Regions from separate parts of the Enterobacter sp. ECC_219_Taxon_10 genome, predicted to be linked through region 2. Evidence: riboswitches for the same ligand, from Rfam matches in the RefSeq annotation. Region 2 holds a riboswitch; each other region holds the start of a gene.
The links. A riboswitch is a leader RNA that binds a small molecule or an ion and turns the genes downstream of it on or off. The one in region 2 is predicted to bind thiamine pyrophosphate.
Positions count from the first base shown of each region.

Region 1 (7,785 bases), 530 kb from region 2:
GCCAAAGGCCGTAAAGTGGCGCCGGGCGTGCAGGCGCTGGTGGTTCCAGGCTCCGGTCCGGTGAAAGCCCAGGCGGAAGCGGAAGGTCTGGATAAGATCTTCATCGAAGCAGGCTTCGAGTGGCGCCTGCCGGGCTGCTCAATGTGTCTGGCGATGAACAACGACCGCCTGAATCCGGGCGAGCGCTGCGCCTCTACCAGCAACCGTAACTTTGAAGGCCGTCAGGGCCGCGGTGGACGCACCCATCTGGTCAGCCCGGCGATGGCCGCCGCCGCGGCAGTTACCGGCCATTTCGCCGATATTCGCAGCCTGAAATAAGGAGACAATCATGGCAGAAAAATTTACCCAACATACGGGCCGTGTTGTCCCGCTGGACGCCGCTAACGTCGATACGGACGCGATCATTCCTAAGCAGTTTTTGCAGAAAGTGACCCGCACCGGTTTTGGCGCACACCTGTTTAACGACTGGCGTTTTCTGGACGACAAAGGCGAAGTGCCGAACCCGGAATTCGTCCTGAACTTCCCGGAATACAAAGGTGCCTCCATTCTGCTGGCGCGGGAAAACTTCGGCTGCGGCTCATCGCGTGAGCATGCGCCATGGGCGTTGACCGACTACGGCTTTAAGGTAGTTATCGCCCCGAGCTTCGCGGATATCTTTTACGGCAACAGCTTCAACAATCAGTTGCTGCCGGTGACGCTGAGCGACGAGCAGGTCGATGAATTGTTCGCGCTGGTTAAGGCGAACCCGGGCATGGCGTTTGAGGTGGATCTGGAAGGGGAAGTGGTGAAAGCCGGGGATAAGACCTACAGCTTCAGCATCGATGCCTTCCGTCGCCACTGCATGCTGAACGGTCTGGACAGCATTGGCCTGACGCTCCAGCACGAGGACGCCATCTCCGCGTACGAGAAAAAACAGCCTGCGTTTATGGGCTAAAAGCAGTGGCCCGCTGCAGGCGGGCCACTGCTTCCCTCCGATACCTGTCAGACAATCGTCTCATTTCGTGAAGCCACCTCCCGGAATCAAACATCCTTGACCCGGCAGGTCAGCCCAAGCGTAACCACCGAAATCGCCGCAATCACCCAGTAAACCGAGGCATGGCCATAGCTTTGCGCCAGCGCCCCCTGAATCACCCCCGCCAGAATAACGCCCGTCGAAATGCTGTTGGTAAAAAGCGTGGTCGCAGAGCCTGCGCGTCCGGGCATAAGATCCTGGAACCAGAGCATGCCGATCCCGGCAACGATACCAATAAACACAGCGTTAAACAGCTGCAGCGCAAGCAGCGCTTCACGCGAATGGAAAAGGATCAGTCCCGCGTAAAACAGCACCCCGGCCGCCACGGCGACGATCATCATCCGACGCTTTCCGAAGCGCTTCACGTAATACCCCGCCAGAATCATCGCTGGAATTTCCAGCCCGGCAGCTGTGCCCATTAAGATCCCGGCAAGCTTGTCCGGCAGGCCCAGATCGCTGCTGATCCACAGCGGCATATCAATGATGTACATGGTGTTGCAGGTCCACATCAGCGTGGAGGCAATAAACAGCATGCGGACGTTTTTATCCTGCCAGCCGCTCACCTGCGTGATGGGCTTATCCGTCGTCTGCTCAATCCGAGCGACGGACGGCAGCGCAAAGGCAATCAGCGCCAGGCTAATAATAAAAATGCCTGCCGCGATCGAAAACATGACCGTAAAGCCATAGTTCAGCGCCAGCATGAAGGCCAGCGGCGGGCCGATGACCCATGCAAGAGAGAGCTGCGCACGCATCACCGAGCTGAACATAACCACCTCCCGCGCCGAGCTGTCGGCGTATTCACGGGCCAGCGCGAACAGCTGCGGCATGGCGGTATTGGCAAGAGAGGCCAGCAGCACGCCGCAGGTAATGAGCGTCAGGTAGTGACGGTTAAAGGCAAAAAGCAGCGCGTTGCCCACGGCCATCGCGCAGCAAAAGAGGATCAGCCTGCGGCGATCGCCCTGGCTGTCCGATCGTTTCGCCAGTCCCAGGCTAACGAGGATCCCGGCAATGGCGTTGACGGTATAAAACAGGCCAACCCAAAACGGCTGTGCGCCCACCTCGCGGCTGAGGAACAGGCTCAGCGTCGGTGCCTGTAGGGCCCCCGCCACGCCCATCATAAAGGCCACCAGCATAAAAGCGGCATATACGCCATTCAGGCGGCGCCCCATCGTCATCAACCACAGCATGCGCAAGTCCTTGTGAAAGCGAATCGAAATTGGGTGAAAGAATAAACGAAAAAAGCCAGCAAAAACATTTTGCTGGCGGGTGATAAACACCAATACTCAGTCACACATGATCGAGGCGAGTTAGCGGGAAGAGGTCGGTTTCGTAACGTCCCACTGCATCAGTTCTTCCAATATTTTCAGCCGTTGCTCTGCACACTGGCGGGCCAGCCAGGACGATCCTTTTGTCGCTGAAAAGTACTGCTGATAAAACTGACGTGCGGTAGACCTCTTCATAATTTACCTCCTCACTTCATCGGAAAGCATTATTGGCCTAATATAGGGATTAATAAATTGCTGATTTTTTGTCAGGAGTTCCTCTTTTATGCCATCCGGTCGACTGCAACAACAATTTATCCGCCTGTGGCAGTGCTGCGAGGGTCAATCGCAGGAGACCACGCTTAACGAGCTGGCAGAACTTCTCAACTGCTCTCGCCGCCATATGCGCACGTTGCTCAACACCATGCAGCAGCAGGGCTGGCTAAGCTGGGAGGCCGAGGCCGGACGCGGCAAGCGCTCTCGCTTAACCTTCCTCTATACTGGTCTGGCGCTGCAGCAACAGCGGGCGGAGGATCTGCTGGAGCAGGATCGCATCGATCAGCTGGTCCAGCTGGTGGGCGACAAGGCCGCCGTGCGCCAGATGCTGGTCTCGCATCTGGGGCGCAGCTTTCGTCAGGGCCGCCACATTATGCGGGTGCTCTACTATCGGCCAATGAAAAACCTGTTGCCCGGCACGGCGTTACGTCGTTCTGAAACCCATATGGCCCGGCAGATATTCAGCGGCCTGACGAAAATAAATGAGGAAAACGGGGAACTGGAAGCGGACATCGCGCACCACTGGCAGCAGCTTTCCCCCCTGCACTGGCGTTTCTTTTTACGCCCGGGCATTCACTTCCACCACGGACGCGAGCTGGAGATGAGTGACGTCATCACCTCTCTGGAACGCGCCCGCACGCTTCCGCTCTATTCGCACGTCTCGCGGATCCACTCCCCCACGGCCTGGACGCTGGACATTGAACTGTCGCAGCCGGACAGATGGCTGCCGTGGCTGCTGGGCTATGTGCCCTCAATGATCCTGCCCGGCGAATGGCGATCGCTGAACAATTTTGCCAGCCTGCCGATTGGCACGGGCCCCTACTCCGTGACGCGCAATACCAACAACCAGCTCAAAATCCGCGCCTTTGATGACTATTTTGGCTATCGGGCGCTGATCGACGAAGTGAACGTCTGGGTATTACCGGATCTCAACGAAGAGCTGAGCGCAGGCCTGACGCTGGAAGGCCCCACAACAAGCGAAAAGGCGTTCGAAAGTCGCCTGGAGGAGGGCTGTTACTACTTGCTCTTTGACAGCCGCAGCCACCGCGGAGCAAACCACGACGTCCGCACGTGGATCAGCCATGTTCTGGCCCCGGCTAACCTGATTTATCACGCAGAGGAGCAATACCAGACCTGGTGGTTCCCGGCATATGGCCTGCTTCCGCGCTGGCACCATGCTCAGCCGGTGCGCAGTGGAAAACCTGCCGGGCTGGAGACCATCACCCTCAGCTACTATCGCGATCACATTGAGCACCGTTTTATCGCGAAGATTATGAGCAAGCTGCTGGCGGCCGAAGGCGTGACACTGGCGATACAGGAAGTCGACTATGATGAATGGCACCGCGGGGATGTCGTCAGCGATATCTGGCTCAATAGCGCCAACTTCACGCTGCCGCTTGATTTCTCGCTCTTTTCTCACCTGTATGAAGTGCCCCTCATTCAGCACTGTATCAACCGGGACTGGCAGCAGGACGCCGCGAAGTGGCGGGCAGGCGAAATGGATCTGGCCGCATGGTGCCAGGAGCTGCTGGCCGGGCAGACGATCGTACCGTTGATCCACCACTGGCTGCTGATCCAGGGACAGCGCAGCATGCGCGGCCTGCGGATGAACACCCTGGGCTGGTTTGATTTTAAATCCGCCTGGTTTGCGCCGCCGGAACCATAACGCTTTCGTAATATTCACCAAATCATTACAATAGCGCCGTTCTCAACGGGGTGCTGCATCACAGATGTGCGCTGAGATAATACCCGTCGAACCTGATCCGGATAACGCCGGCGAAGGGATTTGAGGCTGTCGCTCAAAATCCTTTGCCACTCAACTCTGAGGTGCAAAGTGTTAAAAAAAGTTTTCCCCCTGCTGGCGCTGTTTGCGCTGCCTGCTTTCGCGAAACCCGTCCTGACGGTCTACACCTACGACTCCTTCTCCGCCGACTGGGGCCCTGGCCCGGTGGTAAAAAAAGCCTTTGAAGCCGACTGCAACTGCGAGCTGAAGTTCGTGGCGCTGGAAGATGGCGTGTCGCTGCTCAACCGTCTGCGCATGGAAGGGAAAAACAGCAAGGCCGACGTGGTGCTCGGGCTGGATAACAACCTGCTGGAAGCCGCGACGCAAACCAAACTGTTTGCCAAAAGCGGCGTGGCGGCAGATGCCGTCAACGTGCCGGGCGGCTGGAAAAACGACACCTTTGTGCCGTTCGATTACGGCTATTTTGCTTTTGTTTACGACAAAAATAAGCTGAAAAACCCGCCGAAAAGCCTGAAAGAGCTGGTGGAAAGTGACCAGAAGTGGCGCGTGATCTATGAAGATCCGCGTACCAGCACGCCGGGTCTGGGCCTGCTGCTGTGGATGCAGAAAGTCTATGGAGATAAAGCGCCGGAAGCGTGGCAGAAACTGGCCGCCAAAACCGTCACCGTGACCAAGGGCTGGAGCGAAGCCTACGGCCTGTTCCTGAAAGGCGAAAGCGATCTGGTGCTGAGCTACACCACCTCTCCGGCCTACCACATCATCGCTGAGAAGAAAGATAACTACGCCGCCGCGAATTTTGCTGAAGGGCACTATCTGCAGGTGGAAGTGGCAGCGCGTACCGCCGCCAGCAAACAGCCGGAGCTGGCCGAGAAGTTCCTGAAGTTCATGGTTTCACCGGCGTTCCAGAATGCGGTTCCCGCAGGCAACTGGATGTATCCGGTCACCAGCGTTGCGCTGCCCGCAGGTTTCGAGCAGTTGACCAAACCAACAACCTCGCTGGAATTTACGCCGCAGCAGGTCGCCGCGCAGCGTGCAGCATGGGTAAGTGAATGGCAACGCGCCGTCAGCCGTTAATTCCCGGCTGGTTAATCCCCGGTCTGCTCGCCGCCATGCTGATGGTGGTGGTCAGCCTGGGGGCATTCCTTGCGTTGTGGTTTAATGCGCCAGAGAGCGATCTGCTCGCGCTCTGGCACGACAGCTATCTCTGGCACGTTATCCGGTTCTCTTTCTGGCAGGCGTTTCTTTCTGCGCTGCTGTCAGCGATCCCGGCCATTTTCCTCGCGCGAGCGCTGTACCGCCGGCGTTTTCCCGGCAGGCAGGCTCTGCTGCGCCTGTGCGCCATGACGCTGATCCTGCCAGTTCTGGTGGCCGTTTTTGGCATTCTGAGCGTCTACGGTCGTCAGGGCTGGCTGGCTTCGCTCTTTGCATCTTTGGGGCTGGAGTGGACCTTTTCCCCTTACGGGCTGAAGGGCATCCTGCTGGCGCACATTTTCTTCAATATGCCGATGGCGACGCGCCTCTTTTTACAGGCGCTGGAAAACATTCCCGGCGAACAGCGCCAGATTGCGGCTCAGCTCGGCATGCGCGGCTGGTCGTTCTTCCACTTTGTCGAATGGCCGTGGCTGCGACGTCAGATTGCCCCGGTGGCCGCGCTAATCTTTATGCTCTGCTTCGCCAGCTTTGCCACCGTGCTTTCGCTCGGCGGCGGGCCGCAGGCCACCACCATCGAGCTGGCGATTTATCAGGCCTTAAGTTACGACTACGATCCGGGCCGCGCCGCGCTGCTGGCGATGGTGCAGATGGCGTGCTGTCTGGTGCTGGTGCTGCTGAGCCAGCGATTGAGTAAAGCCATTCCCGCTGGCAGTAATCACATAACCGGCTGGCGCGACCCGCAGGACAGCCTGCACAGCCGCGTCGCCGATTTTATCCTGATTATGCTGGCGCTCATGCTGCTGCTGCCGCCGCTGCTGGCCGTTATCGTTGACGGACTGAACCTTAATCTCACGTCCGTCCTGCAGCAGCCCGTCCTCTGGGAAGCGACGTGGACCTCGCTGCGCATCGCGCTGGCAGCCGGGCTGGTCTGTGTACTTCTGACCATGATGCTGCTCTGGAGCAGCCGCGAGCTCTACGCGCGTCATGCTCGTAAAACCGGACAGGCGCTGGAGCTGACGGGCATGCTGATTCTGGCGATGCCGGGCATCGTGCTGGCGACGGGCTTCTTTTTACTGTTCAACAGCACCATCGGCCTGCCGGAAAGCGCCGACGGCATCGTCATTTTTACCAACGCCTTAATGGCCATCCCTTACGCGCTTAAGGTGCTGGAAAACCCGATGCGCGACGTCAACAGCCGTTACGGTTTACTGTGCCAGTCGCTGGGCATGCAGGGCTGGCAGCGACTGAAGGTGGTCGAACTCCGCGCGCTAAAACGGCCGCTCGCCCAGGCGCTGGCGTTTGCTTGCGTGCTGTCGATTGGCGATTTTGGCGTGGTAGCCCTCTTTGGCAACGAAGATTTCCGCACGCTGCCGTTCTGGCTCTATCAGCAAATCGGCTCTTATCGCAGTCATGATGGCGCGGTCACAGCACTGTTACTGCTGCTGCTGTGCTTTGCCTTATTTACCGTTATCGAAAAACTTCCGGGGCGCGATGTTAACACTGACTGATGTAACCTGGCTTTACCAGCATCTGCCGATGCGCTTCACGCTCTCCGTGCGCCAGGGGGAGATGATCGCCGTACTTGGCCCAAGCGGCGCGGGAAAAAGCACGCTGCTTAATTTGATTGCGGGTTTTCTTCAGCCGGCAAGCGGCGCGATCGTCATTGAAAATCACGATCATACCCACACGCCGCCCGCAAAACGTCCGGTCTCAATGCTGTTCCAGGAAAACAACCTGTTTACCCATCTGACGGTGCGGCAAAACATCGCTCTGGGAATGCATCCGGGGCTCAGGCTGAACGACGCCCAGCGCCAGAAGCTGGAGATCATTGCCGCACAGATGGGGATCACTGGGTTCATTGACAGGCTGCCGGGCGAGCTTTCCGGCGGCCAGCGTCAGCGCGTGGCGCTGGCGCGTTGTCTGGTGCGGGAGCAGCCAATACTGCTGCTGGATGAGCCCTTCTCGGCGCTCGATCCCGCTCTGCGCCAGGAGATGCTGGCGCTGGTGCAGGACGTCTGTCAGCGCCAGCAACTGACGATGCTGATGGTGTCGCACAGTATTGAGGATGCCGCACGGATTGCGCCGCGATCGGTGGTGATTGCCGAAGGGAGAATTGCGTGGGATGGGAAGACAGAAGAATTGCTGAAGGGGAAAGCTACCGCGTCTTCACTGCTGGGCATCAGGGCAGTCTGATGCCCTCCCCTTCACTCAGAGGACGAATAAATCCTCCGCCATTTTTTCAAAAGTGATGAAAGCCCCTACTGCAAGTCCATAGCCGAATGTCGCTCTGAATGAAAAGTCAGAGCGCATATAACCCTGTTTGGCAACCGACGATCCTG
Region 1 is NZ_CM178005.1:784,949-792,733, reverse strand. Features, by position in the region: gene leuC (3-isopropylmalate dehydratase large subunit) at 1-318, shown strand, start outside; gene leuD (3-isopropylmalate dehydratase small subunit) at 329-934, shown strand; gene AC4ICF_RS03690 (sugar efflux transporter) at 1,021-2,199, opposite strand; gene sgrT (glucose uptake inhibitor SgrT) at 2,320-2,472, opposite strand; gene sgrR (HTH-type transcriptional regulator SgrR) at 2,561-4,216, shown strand; TPP riboswitch at 4,253-4,353, shown strand; gene thiB (thiamine ABC transporter substrate binding subunit) at 4,385-5,368, shown strand; gene thiP (thiamine/thiamine pyrophosphate ABC transporter permease ThiP) at 5,344-6,954, shown strand; gene thiQ (thiamine ABC transporter ATP-binding protein ThiQ) at 6,938-7,639, shown strand.
Region 1: it holds a riboswitch for thiamine pyrophosphate, as region 2 does, so the genes downstream of both, thiB (thiamine ABC transporter substrate binding subunit) here and thiC (phosphomethylpyrimidine synthase ThiC) in region 2, are expected to answer to the same signal.

Region 2 (7,785 bases):
GCGATGAAATCCACGGCCTGCCGCTGGAAGAAATTGACGGTGCGAAGGTGTTCCACGCCGGGACGAAGCTGGCTGACGACGATCGCGTCCTCACCAACGGTGGCCGCGTGCTGTGCGCCACCGCGCTGGGCCATACCGTGGCAGAAGCGCAGAAGCGCGCTTATGCGCTGATGGCGGATATTCACTGGGACGGCAGCTTCAGCCGCCAGGATATCGGTTATCGCGCAATTGCGCGTGAGCAGGGGGAGTAAGGGAGCCGTCTGTTCCCCTCACCCTAACCCTCTCCCCTAAGGGGAGAGGGAACCCCTCGCGGCACAATTAGAAACTTTTCTCTGTCGGCTGCCAGGTGCAGAAGTCTTCGTTCGCCACCAGCAGCAGCTGAGAGCCTTCCGGCGCTTCCAGCCACGCCACACTCACCTCCATTGATGAATGACGCTGACGGCGTTGAATATGTTCGGTCGCCCAGGATTCGAGCTCAGGCTTCACCGTCTGCCCTTCGCAGGTGGTCACCGTCCCATCGGTATGCCAGCGCCCCTGGCGCAGCACAACGCGTCCCAGACGCAGCGCGTCGCTTGTCTGGCGGATTTGTTCGGCACGGTAACGGTAGAGGGCGATTTGATCACTGGAAAGCTGCTGTTTTTGACCGCCGACTTCACGCTGCATAAAGCTCAGCTCGCCATGGTCATCAAAACGCACTTTCACGTGTTCGGGGGTTTTGCTGTAGACGTTCAGTTCAATCAGCGACAGGTCATCTCCCTGCCAGCGATATTCCGCAGTCGACGTATTGCCGCTATGCCACGGGCTGAAGGCAGAAAGCAGATGCACTTCGCCACCGGAATCTTTGCGCCAGATCCTGACCGCCCCCTGGTTGTCCGCGTAACCGCTGGCGGTAAACGGAGGGAGGGAGGAATCGTGGCTACAGGCTGACAGCAACAGCACGCCTGCCAGCGCGAGCGTTCCACGCCAGAAAGACAAAAGGGGCGTTGCCGCCCCTTCGCTAAAACTGTTCACTGCCACGCGTCTTACTTAACAGCGTCTTTCAGTGCTTTACCAGAAACAAATGCCGGCACGTTAGCTGCGGCGATTTTGATTTCTTTACCGGTCTGCGGGTTGCGGCCAGTACGCTCAGCGCGGTGGTTCACTTTGAAGGTACCGAAACCAACCAGTTGTACAGCATCGCCTTCTTTCAGAGACTCAGTAATAGCAGCCAGGGTAGATTCCAGAGCAGCTTTAGCCTGCACTTTAGACAGATCAGCCTTGTCCGCAATTACATCAATCAGTTGAGTCTTGTTCATAAGTTATCCTTTCAATGTGTTTATCGCTTGCTAAGCATCGAGTGCGACGAAAATGCCAAAAAAGCACTCTCCTGCATACACGCACCGATAGCCACTTTTTTTCGCCCCCCAAATGTAGACCAGACGGGGGGCAGAAGGGAAGAGTCGAGGAGCGACAAAACAGGCGTTAAATCACGTTTTGTTGTCTCATTGGTTAAAAATTATACCAATATTGCTCTCGCCGGCCTCACGTAAGTCCGCTCGCAGACCTTTGATCAGCTCAATATCGCGTTCTTCACACTCTGCCAGCAGGCGGAAAATTTCCCACTGGATATCCCATTCTTGCTCTACGGCCGGATTGGCACGCAGCTCTTCGTCGGTCATTTCACGACCTGCCTGGGTCATCTCCAGCATCGCGACGGTGGTAATCGAGGCCTTACTGACTTCGATAGCGTGCTCCAGCGTTTCACCGCTCAGACGAGAGTGGAGCAGCTCGCTTAACGCGACGCAGGCATCAATCGCCGGATAAACTCCGTACAGGTCAAAATCATCCGCAACCGGGATCGCCTCTTCCAGCTTTTCCAGCTGAGAGTCGAAGTTCACCTTCGCGTCTTTCACCGTCAGCGTCTCCCAGATTAAATCCAGGATGCGGCGATAAATCTGGCCTTCGCCAAACTCCGTTTGCTTACAGAACGCGGCGTAGTTGGGATACATGCGCTCGCACAGGCAAGCCATAAACGTCACGTGCTGCCAACTTTCCAGCTTCTCAAGGCGCAGATGAATCGGGTTTTGTAGCATGATGATGTCTCGAATCGAAAATTAGCCGCAGTTTACCTGAATCACGGCTGAATTTCCTGCCAACGAACAAAAGCCGGACGCGAGGAGGCAACGGCGTCCGCCCAGCGCGTCGGCTCAGGTAAACGGTAGCCCTTCATGCAGCGCTGAACCCACGCCAGGGCGCTGTCCATACTGACCCGGTGCCCGGTGGCGATGAACAGCGGGTTACAGCGCGCCTTGCTGCGCCAGACCCACGCCAGCTGCTCGCCTTTATGGATGAGCGGCGCCAGCGCGCCAGGCTCTGGAGAGAGCGGCTCAAACGCGCCACACAGGCGTTTTTTTGCTACGCCAATGGTCGGCACGTCCACCAGCAGCCCAAAGTGGCTGGCAACGCCTAAGCGGCGCGGGTGGGAAATACCGTGTCCATCGACAAACAGCAGGTCAGGTTTTTGCGAGAGCTGTTCCCACGCTGCCAGCAGCGCGGGATATTCGCGAAAGGAGAGGAAACCCGGAATGTACGGCATGGTGGTCGCGATGCGCGCCACCTTGTACTCCACCAGCTCAAGAGAAGGGTATTTCAGTACGACCATCGCCGCTCGCGTCACTTCCCCACCCTGCTCGAACCCGACGTCCGCTCCGCCAATGTACTGCGGAGGATCCTTATCCAGACGATCCTCGCGGATCACCGATGAAGCCAGTTCGATTTGCTGAGCGCGTAGCGACGCGAGATCCATAACCTCTCCTTACTTGTGATACTGGGCTGAAAGCCGATGCACCGCCTCCACAAATACGCCTGCGTGTTCTGGCGGCACATCCTGATGGATGCCGTGGCCGAGGTTAAACACGTGGCCTTCACCCTGGCCGAAACCAGACAGTATAGTCGACACTTCTTCTTCAATGCGGGCTGGCGGCGCATAGAGCATGGACGGATCCATATTGCCCTGCAGCGCCACTTTATCGCCCACGCGACGGCGCGCTTCGGCGATATCGGTGGTCCAGTCGAGGCCCAGCGCGTCGCAGCCGGTTGCCGCCATCGCTTCCAGCCACTGGCCGCCACCTTTGGTGAACAGCGTCACCGGCACGCGGCGGCCTTCGTTTTCACGCAGCAGGCCGTCGACGATTTTGTGCATGTAGTACAGGGAGAACTGCTGATAATCGCGCCCGGTCAGCACGCCGCCCCAGGTATCGAAAATCATCACCGACTGCGCGCCCGCTTTAATCTGCGCGTTCAGATAGAGGGTGACACTCTTCGCCAGCTTGTCGAGCAGCGCATGCAGGGCCAGCGGCTCGGCGTACATCATCTTTTTAATCATGGTGAAGGCTTTGCTGCTGCCCCCTTCAACCATATAGGTCGCCAGCGTCCACGGGCTGCCGGAGAAGCCAATCAGCGGCACTTCACCTTTCAGCTCACGGCGAATGGTGCGTACGGCGTTCATCACGTAGCCCAGCTCGCCTTCCGGATCGGGGATCGGCAGCTTATCCACGTCGGCTTTGCTTTTGATTGGGGAGGTGAAGCGCGGGCCTTCGCCGGTTTCAAAATAGAGCCCAAGGCCCATGGCGTCCGGAATGGTGAGAATGTCCGAAAAGAGAATGGCGGCATCCAGCGGGAAGCGGCGCAGCGGCTGGAGCGTTACTTCACAGGCCAGCTCGGCATTTTTGCACAGCGACATAAAATCACCCGCCTGCGCGCGCGTGGCTTTGTACTCTGGCAGATAGCGTCCCGCCTGGCGCATCATCCACACCGGGGTGACATCAACGGGCTGGCGCAGCAGCGCACGCAGATAACGATCGTTCTTCAGTTCGGTCATTTTTGCAGTTCCTTAAGCGTCATGGCCTCAGTGTAACACTACTCATACTCGGCCCGACACATCGCCACGGTATCTTCTATCAGCCGACGCGCCACCGTACCCGGTGGGGGTAAAAGAGGCAGATCGTCATAACGATACCAGTTTGCCTCCAGCAGCTCTTTCTGGTCGATAACGATCTCGCCGCTATCATATTCAGCCATAAACGCCGTCATCAGCGACATCGGGAACGGCCACGGCTGCGAGGTGACGTAGCGCAGGTTTTTCACCTTGATTCCGCTCTCTTCCATCACCTCGCGCGCTACCGCCTGCTCCAGCGTTTCGCCCACCTCGACGAACCCGGCGAGGACGGTATGAATGCCGTTGCGATGGCGGGTATGCTGCGCCAGCAGGATGGAATCGTCGCGCCGGATGGCGACGATGATGCACGGCGCGATCTGCGGATAATAACGTTCACGGCAGTGGCCGCAGAGCAGCGCCCACTCGGTTTTGCTTGGGTGCATGGTATGCCCGCAATAGCCGCAGTATTTGTGCGAGCGATAAAACTCCGCCAGTTGCACGCCCCGCCCCGCGAGCTGGAACAGTCCCGCATCCAGATCAAGCACCTGGCGAACGGATCCCATATCCTGACGACGCGCTTGTTGGATCAACCATACGGGCTCACCCTGCCACTCGCCGATCCTGAGCGCAGGCAGGCCCACGAGATCGAACGTTTCTGCCGCACCGTAGGGTATTTCTCCACCGGGCAGCCACAACTTCTGTTCGTGACTGACGATCCACCAACCCAGATCTGATTTTTCAATAATACGATCCATATCTATTGCACTACCTTCGCTTCACTGACATGTTGTTAGCATTGTGGTTACATTTTGGATAAGTAGATCCCATTCTAAACTTTGCGGAGTCGACCATGTTAAACCAGCTAGAAAGCCTGACGGAGCGCGTTGGAGGAAGTAACACACTGGTGGATCGCTGGCTACATGTACGCAAGCATCTCCTCGTGGCGTATTACAATCTGGTCGGTCTTAAGCCTGGCAAAGAATCCTTTATGCGGCTGAACGAAAAAGCGCTGGATGATTTTTGTCAGAGCCTGGTCGACTACCTTTCCGACGGCCATTTCAACATTTATGAACGTATTATCCGCGAAATGGAAGGCACAAATCCCTGTTTAGCGGCCAGCAAACTTTGTCCACTACTGGAAGCCAATACCCAGCAGATTATGGATTACTACGATTCCACGCTCGAGAATGCCATCGATCACGATAATTATCTTGAGTTCCAGCAGGCGCTTTCCGACCTTGGCGAAGCGCTGGAAGAGCGATTCACGCTGGAAGATAAGCTGATCGCCCTCGCCCTGGATAACGGCCTGGACGTCAGCCACGAAGATAACGTCGTGCGCCCGGCTTGAGTTCTTAATCGTTAACGAGTAATTTACAACCATTCGCCCCTCTACGGAGGGGGATTTTTCTTGTCGGAGTGCCCAGCGCCTGAACGCGCGGGCTGAGACCGTTAATTCGGGATCCGCGGAACCTGATCAGGCTAATACCTGCGAAGGGAACAAGAGTTACACTGCTGTTGAATCGCCCCTGGGCGATCTTCTCTTGCTTCATCCGTCGTCTGACAAGCCATGTCCTTCACTTTTGGAATGAGCTATGTCTATCGCTAAATTGACCCGTCGCGAACAGCGCGAACACGCCCAACGCTTCATCGATACCCTGGAAGGGACCGCCTTCCCAAACTCGAAACGTATCTACATCACCGGCTCGCAGGCCGATATCCGCGTGCCGATGCGTGAAATCCAGCTTAGCCCGACGCTTATTGGCGGCAGCAAAGAGAACCCGCAGTACGAAGACAACGAAGCCGTGCCGGTGTATGACACCTCAGGCCCGTACGGCGATCCTGATGTTGCCATCAACGTCCAACAGGGCCTGGCAAAGCTACGCCAGCCGTGGATTGACGCGCGTAACGACTGCGAAGAGCTGAGCGTGCGCAGCTCTGCGTATACCAAAGAACGTCTGGCCGACGACGGTCTGGACGAGCTGCGCTTTACCGGCCTGCTGACGCCAAAACGCGCCAGAGCGGGCAAATGCGTGACCCAGTTGCACTACGCGCGCCAAGGGATCGTCACGCCGGAGATGGAGTTCATCGCCATCCGTGAAAACATGGGTCGCGAGCGCATCCGCAGCGAAGTGCTACGCCACCAGCATCCGGGCGAAGGCTTTGGCGCTCGCCTGCCGGAAAACATCACCCCGGAGTTTGTGCGTGACGAAGTGGCCGCCGGCCGCGCCATTATCCCCGCCAACATTAACCATCCGGAATCCGAGCCGATGATTATTGGCCGCAATTTCCTGGTGAAGGTCAATGCCAACATCGGCAACTCGGCGGTGACGTCATCCATCGAAGAAGAGGTGGAAAAGCTGGTCTGGTCAACGCGCTGGGGCGCGGATACGGTAATGGATCTTTCTACTGGCCGCTACATCCACGAAACCCGCGAATGGATCCTGCGTAACAGCCCGGTGCCGATCGGTACCGTCCCGATTTATCAGGCGCTGGAGAAGGTCAACGGTATCGCCGAAAACCTCACCTGGGAAGCGTTCCGCGACACGCTGCTGGAGCAGGCGGAACAGGGTGTGGACTACTTCACCATTCACGCAGGCGTGCTGCTGCGCTATGTGCCGATGACGGCGAAGCGTCTGACCGGCATCGTCTCGCGCGGCGGTTCCATTATGGCGAAGTGGTGCCTGTCCCATCATCAGGAAAACTTCCTCTACGAGCACTTCCGCGAGATCTGCGAAATCTGCGCCGCCTATGACGTCTCGCTGTCGCTGGGCGACGGCCTGCGTCCGGGCTCAATTCGCGACGCCAACGACGAAGCGCAGTTTGCCGAGCTGCACACGCTGGGCGAACTGACCAAAATCGCCTGGGAGTATGACGTGCAGGTAATGATTGAAGGCCCGGGCCACGTGCCGATGCAGATGATCCGCCGCAACATGACCGAGGAGCTGGAACACTGCCACGAAGCGCCGTTCTACACCCTGGGGCCATTGACGACCGATATTGCGCCGGGCTATGACCACTTCACGTCAGGCATTGGGGCGGCAATGATCGGCTGGTTCGGCTGCGCCATGCTCTGCTACGTGACGCCGAAAGAGCACCTCGGCCTGCCTAACAAAGAGGACGTGAAGCAGGGGCTGATTACCTACAAGATTGCCGCCCACGCGGCGGATCTGGCGAAAGGCCACCCGGGTGCGCAAATCCGCGACAACGCCATGTCCAAAGCGCGCTTTGAATTCCGCTGGGAAGACCAGTTTAACCTGGCGCTCGATCCCTTCACCGCCCGCGCCTACCACGATGAAACCCTGCCGCAGGAATCGGGTAAGGTGGCGCACTTCTGCTCCATGTGCGGGCCGAAGTTCTGCTCGATGAAAATTAGCCAGGAGGTGCGCGACTACGCCGCCGCGCAGACCATTGAAGTCGGCATGGCGGACATGTCAGAAAACTTCCGCACGAAAGGCGGCGAAATCTACCTCAAAAAAGAGGAGGCGTAATGTACCAGCCTGATTTCCCCTCCGTGCCCTTCCGTTTAGGGCTCTATCCGGTGGTGGACAGCGTGGAGTGGATCGAACGCCTGCTTGAGGCCGGCGTTCGCACCCTCCAGCTGCGCATCAAGGATAAGCGCGATGAAGAGGTAGAGGCCGATGTGGTCGCCGCCATCACGCTGGGACGCCGTTACGACGCGCGTCTGTTTATCAACGATTACTGGCGACTGGCGATTAAGCACCAGGCGTATGGTGTCCATTTGGGTCAGGAGGACCTGGAAACCACCGATTTGAACGCCATCCGCCAGGCTGGCCTGCGCCTTGGCGTTTCAACACACGATGACATGGAGATCGACGTGGCGCTGACGGCCCGCCCCTCTTACATCGCGC
Region 2 is NZ_CM178005.1:251,542-259,326, reverse strand. Features, by position in the region: gene purD (phosphoribosylamine--glycine ligase) at 1-251, shown strand, start outside; gene AC4ICF_RS01130 (DUF1481 domain-containing protein) at 319-1,011, opposite strand; gene hupA (nucleoid-associated protein HU-alpha) at 1,023-1,295, opposite strand; gene AC4ICF_RS01120 (YjaG family protein) at 1,482-2,072, opposite strand; gene nfi (deoxyribonuclease V) at 2,114-2,785, opposite strand; gene hemE (uroporphyrinogen decarboxylase) at 2,795-3,859, opposite strand; gene nudC (NAD(+) diphosphatase) at 3,898-4,671, opposite strand; gene AC4ICF_RS01100 (Rsd/AlgQ family anti-sigma factor) at 4,767-5,264, shown strand; TPP riboswitch at 5,319-5,430, shown strand; gene thiC (phosphomethylpyrimidine synthase ThiC) at 5,509-7,404, shown strand; gene thiE (thiamine phosphate synthase) at 7,404-7,785, shown strand, end outside.

Region 3 (7,785 bases), 1.9 Mb from region 2:
GTCGATGCGCTGCCGGGGATCGCCCGCTATGCGCAGGAGGTGAAAACCACCACCTTCAGCGCGTCGCTGGCGGCGCGCATTGAGCTGGCGCTTAAGACCGTACGGGAAGCGAACGGGATCGACTCCGCCAGCGAGCAGATTTATCAGCTCACTGGCGCAGGAACCAGCACCATCGAGTCCGTTCCGGCGGCCATTGCGATGGTGGAACTGGCGGGAACCGACCCGAACCGCTGCGCGATTTTATGCGCCAATCTGGGCGGAGATACCGACACCATCGGCGCGATGGCGACAGCCATCTGCGGCGCGCTCCACGGCGTTCAGGCGATTGACCCTGCGCTGAAGGCCGAGCTCGACGCCGTTAACCAGCTCGATTTTGGCCACTATAGCGAGAAGCTGATGCACTTCAGGGAGCAAAGGGAGGGCGTATGAATTCATTTGCCCAACGTCTCGACACCCTGCACGCCACCCGCCCGGTGACGGTGCTGGGCGCGGCGGTAATTGACGTCATCGCCGACGCCTACGCCCTGCCCTGGCGCGGGTGTGATATCGAGCTTAAACAGCAGGGGGTAAATATTGGCGGCTGCGCGCTGAATATCGCCATCGCCCTGAAACGGCTCGGCATTGTGGCGCAAAACGCCCTTCCCGTCGGCCACGGCGTGTGGGCGGATATTATCCGCAACGCGATGGCGAAGCAGGATCTGCGCAGCGCCGTGGAGGCTGAAACCGGCGACAACGGCTGGTGTCTGGCGCTGGTGGAGCCTGACGGCGAGCGCACCTTTATGTCCTTTAGCGGCGTCGAGAACCAGTGGCAGCAGCGCTGGCTTGACGAGCTAAACGTTCCGCAAAACAGTCTGGTTTATCTCTCCGGCTACCAGTTGGCCTCGCCGTGCGGCGAGCTACTGACGGGCTGGCTGGAAGGGCTGCAGGACGTGACGGCGCTTATCGATTTCGGCCCGCGCATCGCGGATATTCCCGACGCTCTGATGACGCGGATTATGGCCTGTAAACCGATCGTGTCGCTTAATCGTCAGGAAGCGGAGCTCGCTGCTGAAAGGCTGGGTGTGGAGGCTGAACACCTGGGTGAGGTGTGGCAGCAGCGCTTCGGCGCCGCGCTGATTGTGCGCCACGATAAAGACGGTGCTACATGGTATGACGGTGCCGTATCGGGCGTTGTTCCGGCGTTTCCCGCCACGGTGGTGGACACCATTGGTGCAGGCGACAGCCACGCGGGCGGCACGCTTGCCGGGCTGGCGGCGGGATGGTCACTGGCAGACGCCGTTCTGCTGGGGAATGCCGTGGCGTCCTGGGTGGTCAGCCACCGCGGCGGGGATTGCGCGCCCACGCGTGAGGAGTTACTCCTCGCACACAAAGACGTATAGATCGCTGCGACAGTAGCTGATGCTGTACTCAATCGGCCGGTGCTGCTGGTCAAGCGCAACCTGCTTGATCACCAGCACCGGTATTTTTTCGTCCATCTTAATGTGCGCCTGAAACTCGCTGTCCGGCATGCGGGCGCTGACCCGAGAACGGGTGCGCTGCGGGAAGATATTCTGACTGCGGAAGTAGTCGTACAGCGAAATCCCTATCGCATCCGGATCGGGAATGAGCCCGACCGGTACCCAGGACTCTTCAATCGACACCGCATCGTCATCCACATAGCGAATGCGCTTCAGCAAAAAGACGTCGCTGTTCGGCTCCAGCGACAGGTGGCCCGCCACCTCTTCCGGGCATTTCACCACGCGTTTATTGACCCACAGCGTGTTTGGCGTTTTGCCGCGCAGCACCACCTGCTGAGAGAAACCGCGCGCTTCCTTGAGCGAGTATTCGAAGATGTTGTTAATTTGCGTGCCGTAACCCCGGGCACGCGTCACAACCCCCTCGGCTTCCAGCGCCTGCATCGCTTTGCGCACGGTGATCCGCGACACGCCGGTTAACTGGCTCAGATCGCGCTCGCCGGGCAAAATGTTCCCGTGCTCCAGCACCCCGCTGCGCACCGCGTTTTTTACCGTTTCGGCAAATTTCAGGTAAAGCGGCGTGTTGTCAGGCGCGGCGATCCGTTCAGTCAGTTGAGCGATTAACCGGGTATGCGCTTGTTCCATCTCTGTTTTCTCAGGCGTGGTGTTTCCTGCCAGTATACTGGGTTACCACCACGCATGAAAATGATGAACCGGCCCAATACCGTGACCGACTTCCAGAGTATCGGCTTTTGCCAGCGCCGCCGAAAGCCAGGTTTTCGCTTCGCGTACCGTATCGGCCCAGCCGTCATGCCGCGGGCGCAGCGCCGCCAGCGCGGCTGAGAGGGTGCACCCCGTGCCGTGGGTGTTTTTGGTCTGCACGCGCGGGGCGGTAAACCGCAATTCGCCGTCACGGGTAAAAAGCCAGTCCGGGCTTTCAGCATCATCCAGATGCCCGCCCTTCATCAGCACCGCCCCGCAGCCCATCGCCAGCAGCGCATTGCCCTGCTCTTTCATTTCCCGTTCAGTTTGCGCGTGCGGCGCGCCCAGCAGCGCGGCGGCTTCCGGAAGATTGGGCGTGATGAGCGCTACCTGCGGCAGCAGCTTATTGCGCAGCGTCTCGACGGCGGAGGCGGAGAGCAGCGGATCGCCGCTTTTTGCCAGCATGACGGTATCCAGCACCACATTTTGCACCTGATAGCGTTTAAGCCGTTCGGCCACCGCTTCCACAATGTCCGTTTCGGCCAGCATGCCGATCTTGGTGGTATCAATACGCACATCGCTGAACACCGAATCCAGCTGCGCGGCAACAAAATCCGGCTCGATGCGGTAGACCGACTGCACGCCGCGCGTGTTTTGTGCCACCAGCGCGGTAATCACTGAGCAGCCGTACGCGCCAAGGGCCGAGAAGGTTTTCAGATCGGCCTGGATGCCCGCGCCGCCGCTGGGATCGGTGCCGGCTATGGTCAGGGCGTTAATCCGCTTCATGCCTGCTCCTCCAGTGTGTAAAGTTCATCCAGGAACGCGGCGGCAAAACTGCCTGGCCCGCGCGAGCGCGTAACGGCTGCCGTTCCGGCTCGCTTCATCCATCCGCAGGCGGCGGCAACGTTATCCAGCCTGTCCCCCGGCAGCGAACAGCTGGCCGCTACGACGGCAGAAAGCGCGCATCCGGTTCCCACCACGCGGGTCATCAGCGGATCACCTCCCGTAACCGTGCGGGTGCGTTGCCCATCAGTGATGTAATCCACCTCACCGGTGACCACTATGATGGCATTGGTTTGCCGGGCCAGCGCCTGAGCGGCAGGTAGCGCGCTGGCCGCGGTGTCGGTTGTATCGACGCCGCGCCCGCCCGCGCTCATTCCCGCCAGAGCCAGGATTTCTGAAGCGTTGCCGCGAATGGCGGCCGGTTGCAGGGCAAGGATTTGATGGCAAAAACGGGTGCGGAACGTCAGGGCGCCCACGGCAACCGGATCCAGCGTCCAGGGCTTGCCTGCCGCTACGGCGCTTTCTATTGCCCGACGCATCGCCTGCGCGCGCGGCGCAGTCAGCGTCCCGACGTTAACCAGCAGCGCGTCAGCGACGGCGGCGAACTGTTCAGCCTCTTCGGCCTCAACCACCATTGCAGGGGATGCGCCAAGTGCCAGCAAAACGTTGGCCGTAAAGGTCTGTACGACATCGTTGGTCATACAATGGGTAAGCGGACAACGGGTGCGGAAGTGGTGTAAAACGTGTAAATCGAGCAGGTCAGGCTGCATGGGTTCGCTCCTGCCTTGCGTGAAGAAGCGATGACCGGGAAGGCATCTGACTTCCCTACGCTGGCATTATCCAGATCAGGTAATACGGGTATTTCTCAGCCTTCACAAAGAAGGGCACCCCGAGTCATTTGGTAAGAATTGACTTACTTTTTGCCAGATTAGGGGAAGTTACTTGCTGACGCAAGCGTCCTGTCGGGGATCTCTTCTTCACCCAGAGGAAGAGGGAAAGAGAAGGCTAGCAGCGATAATTACAGGGCTATCATGCCACTCCTTTGAATCAACACCATTTTCTATAACATTTTCATTACATCCAAAAAACACCCCTCTTTTTTAGCGGTTAAGAAAGAACTTTACCCGGATAAATTTTTTTCGCTTTCAGTCAGTCTATTTTATGTTTCATTAATCATTAATACTTATTTCGAATGAAATAAAAAGTGAGTTCCAAACCGTTTAACCCCGCTAAACATTTAGCCTCTCAATCAAGGGCTTAACGTGAAACGCGCATTTGACTGAACGCCTTATAAGTTAATGTAAACATTGAGATATTTTGCGTCACCCCTTACAAATCCACTTTAGCTATTCATGCCATTTATGATTTAGATCAATATCCAAAAGCTCGCATTAATTGATAGTTGCTGCACGTTACGAATTAAGTGATTTATTCAAAATTCTACGTAACCCCGTTATTTTTAATCAGGCGTAACCAGACGTTACATCAACACGCCAGGATAGCTAGCCTTACCCATTTTGACTTTTTAAATGATGAGTGCTTTTCAAATGAAAGTTGTTAAAAATGCCGTTGCTGCTTTTGTATTTGGTGTTATTTTTACTGGCTCTATGAATGTAACTCAAGCAGCTGATGTAAACGTTAACCTTTACGATAACGTATTCAATTCAGGTACTTTTATCCAGATTCACGGAACTAATAATACCGCTTATAATCTGGATAACATGAAAGCTGAAAATGTAACGCAAGACGGGCAAATCTATAACTTACAAGGCGATCGCGATCGCATGCAAGACGAGATCAACGTAAGTAAAAATAATATCAACACTAACGCCAATGATATTTCCTCTCTTCAGACTTCTGTTTCTGGTGTCGATCAGGAAGCTAAATTAGCAGGCGCTCTTGCTGACACCGCTAATAAAAAAGGTGATGCGGCGTTACAGGGCGTGCTGACTAACGGAGCAGCAATTACTAATATTGAAACTATTAACAACTTGCAAGATAGCCGCCTTGCAACTGTTGAAGCTACTAACGGTATACAAGATGGCCGCCTGTTAGCTCTTGAGAATGCGCCAAAACCAACTAACGGCGTTGATGGAAAAGACGGCGCTAAGGGTGATAAAGGCGATACCGGCGCGACAGGTGCACAGGGCGTTGCCGGAATTAACGGACGTGACGGAGCGAATGGTAAAGACGGTCAGGACGGCAAAGATGGAAAAAATGGCGTGATGACCACCGTGACACGCACGCAGGTAGACACGGCAACACAGGCTAAAGTCGCTACTAATAGCCAGGCGGTTACGGCCGAGGCTCAGGAGCTGCAGGCGACCAAACAGACATTACAGGCACTGAATAACAACACTAACCAGCAATTTAAATCGCTGCGTGAGGAAGTCGATAATAATAAGAAGGAAGCAAACGCAGGTATCAGCGGCGCGATGGCGATGGCCGGTTTACCACAGGTGCAAACAAATCAGCGCGTGATGTTCTCGGCTGGCGGTGCGACGTACAACGGTGAAAGCGCTTTAGCGGTTGGGGCGTCTGTTAACTTTAACGAACATATGATTGGTAAAGTGAGCTTCTCTGATGATACCGCAAATAACATGGGTGCTTCAGTCGGCGTAGGGATCGGTTTTTAATAAATAAGCAGCATGACAAAATACATTGCTATCTCTGTAATATTGTACCTGATGCTTATTATCGTTGGCGCATGGTTAGGTATTATGTATCAGGCTTATTATATTTGCGGTTATTAAACATCCTTCTATCGTATTAAGGTATTTTTGAAATGAAAAAGTCACTCCTGGCGGTATTAATAGCTGGTGCTGCCATCCTGCTTTCTGCGTGTACTTCATCTGCTCAGCGCATGGCCGATTGCGAGCGCCAGGGGATCAGCAAAGATACCTGCTACCTGGCTGAGCAAAACCGCCAGAATGCCTACAATGAATCCGCACAAAATGCAGCATGGGCGAACGCGCGTGATGCCGCTGCGGGTACGGGTCTCTGGGCTAAGAAAGACGCGAAACAACATGCTCAGGCAGCTAAAGCGACTCACGCCTTTAAATGGGAAGGGATGAAGATCACCATTAAAGGAGAGATATTGGATGTTGACGGCGTATTGGGCGCGCTGGATGAAAACGAGCCTCAGGCAAAGGTCTATTCGCAAGGGTTATACACCTTTATTTACTATCCTGCTAAGGGCAAATTAGCGGTGAGTAAAGAAGGACAGTTCCAGGGCTACGCCAGAAAGATTAAATAAAACTAAAGGCGACATCAGTCGCCTTTATTATTTGCTGACATTACTGGGTTTTTCTGACGTAACCCATTTACTCCAGTTGCCACGCCCCGGCCTCAATGAGCGATGCCGTCCCCGTCCAGGCAAACAACGCCAACTCGCGTGCCCCTTCTCCAGGGTAAATGCGGCTGCTCAGGCACGCCTCCCCCTCGTTGACAAACACCTCCACCGACGAGCAGTCAAAGAACAGGCGCAGGTTTAGCGCTTCGTTCAGGTTAAGCGCGACGCTTCGGGTACCGCACAAGCCATACTCCGGATAATGGCGTTCAAGCACCAGACGCTGCACCTGCGCATCGACGTAGACGCGTAATCCGTCGCCAAGGCGAAGGCCGTACTGCTCCGCGCTGCTGTTGGCGCAATCCCACTGCAGAATGACCTCCATCGCGTCGCACCTTTCCACCTGAGCGATCTGCTGATTGTTAAGCGTACTTACCGGCCAGGGGAACCATGCCCCGCGCAGGCTTTCAACTTCTCTGGCCGGCCGCATTTGCAGACGATTATCTGCACTAAGCGTCATTTCACGCGGTAAAGAGAGCATGCCCGCCCAACCATCCTGCTGTTCCGGCAGGGGCGATTCCCACATGTCCAGCCAGGCGATAACAATACGACGACCGTCGGGCGTCAGGAAACTTTGTGGTGCATAGAAATCATGCCCGTGGTCCATCTCCTCAAATTCTCCTTCACGCACGAAAGGTTGACCGGGCTGCCACTCGCCAAGCAGGTAGCCGCTCTGGAAGAGATTACGATTTTTGAATCCGTCTGCCGCCAGCCCCTGAGGTGAAAACATCAGCACCCGTTTACCATTGAGGGTGAAAAAGTCCGGGCATTCCCACATGTACCCCATCTCTTTTTCGGCTACCGCAATCACCCCCATATCCAGCCACTCGCGCAGGTCGGCAGAACGGTATACGCGCACCTGGCCCGTATCACCCTCCCGTGCGCCAACCACCATGTACCAGTACTCCCCTTCGCGCCACACTTTCGGATCGCGGAAGTGATGCAGGCCAGGCGGCGTATCAACGATCGTTCCCTGCCGGGCAAAATGGACGCCATCACGGCTGGTGGCCAGGCACTGCACCTGGTAGAGATTAGCCTCATCATCAGGATCGCCGTGGAATTTATGTCCGGTGTAAATCAGTGCCAGCGTATCGCCATCCACCACCGCCGACCCGGAAAAACAGCCGTCTTTGTCTTCTGGCCCTTCCGGTGCCAGTGCCACCGGAAGGTGTTCCCAGTGAACTAAATCCTTGCTGCGCGCATGGCCCCAGTGCATCGGCCCCCACTGGGTTGAGTACGGATGATGCTGGTAAAAGGCGTGATACCAGCCGTCAAACCACACCAGACCATTCGGATCGTTCATCCAGCCGGCACGCGCGGCGAGGTGGTAACGCGGATACCAGCGCATGTTAAGACTGCCTTGTCTGGCCTGCAATTCCTGTTCAGCTTTGGCGATGGAATACGTCATTTGTTTACTCTTTTAGTCAGATAGTAGAGGGTTGCGGCATGAGCGGGTCAGAGGAGGACTTACCCGAGCGCAACAGGAAAATAGAGATG
Region 3 is NZ_CM178005.1:3,254,334-3,262,118, forward strand. Features, by position in the region: gene AC4ICF_RS15500 (ADP-ribosylglycohydrolase family protein) at 1-429, shown strand, start outside; gene AC4ICF_RS15505 (PfkB family carbohydrate kinase) at 426-1,379, shown strand; gene AC4ICF_RS15510 (GntR family transcriptional regulator) at 1,353-2,099, opposite strand; gene thiD (bifunctional hydroxymethylpyrimidine kinase/phosphomethylpyrimidine kinase) at 2,142-2,942, opposite strand; gene thiM (hydroxyethylthiazole kinase) at 2,939-3,709, opposite strand; TPP riboswitch at 3,745-3,841, opposite strand; gene AC4ICF_RS15525 (YadA C-terminal domain-containing protein) at 4,487-5,575, shown strand; gene AC4ICF_RS15530 (hypothetical protein) at 5,725-6,195, shown strand; gene AC4ICF_RS15535 (glycoside hydrolase family 32 protein) at 6,263-7,696, opposite strand; gene AC4ICF_RS15540 (MFS transporter) at 7,713-7,785, opposite strand, start outside.
Region 3: it holds a riboswitch for thiamine pyrophosphate, as region 2 does, so the genes downstream of both, thiM (hydroxyethylthiazole kinase) here and thiC (phosphomethylpyrimidine synthase ThiC) in region 2, are expected to answer to the same signal.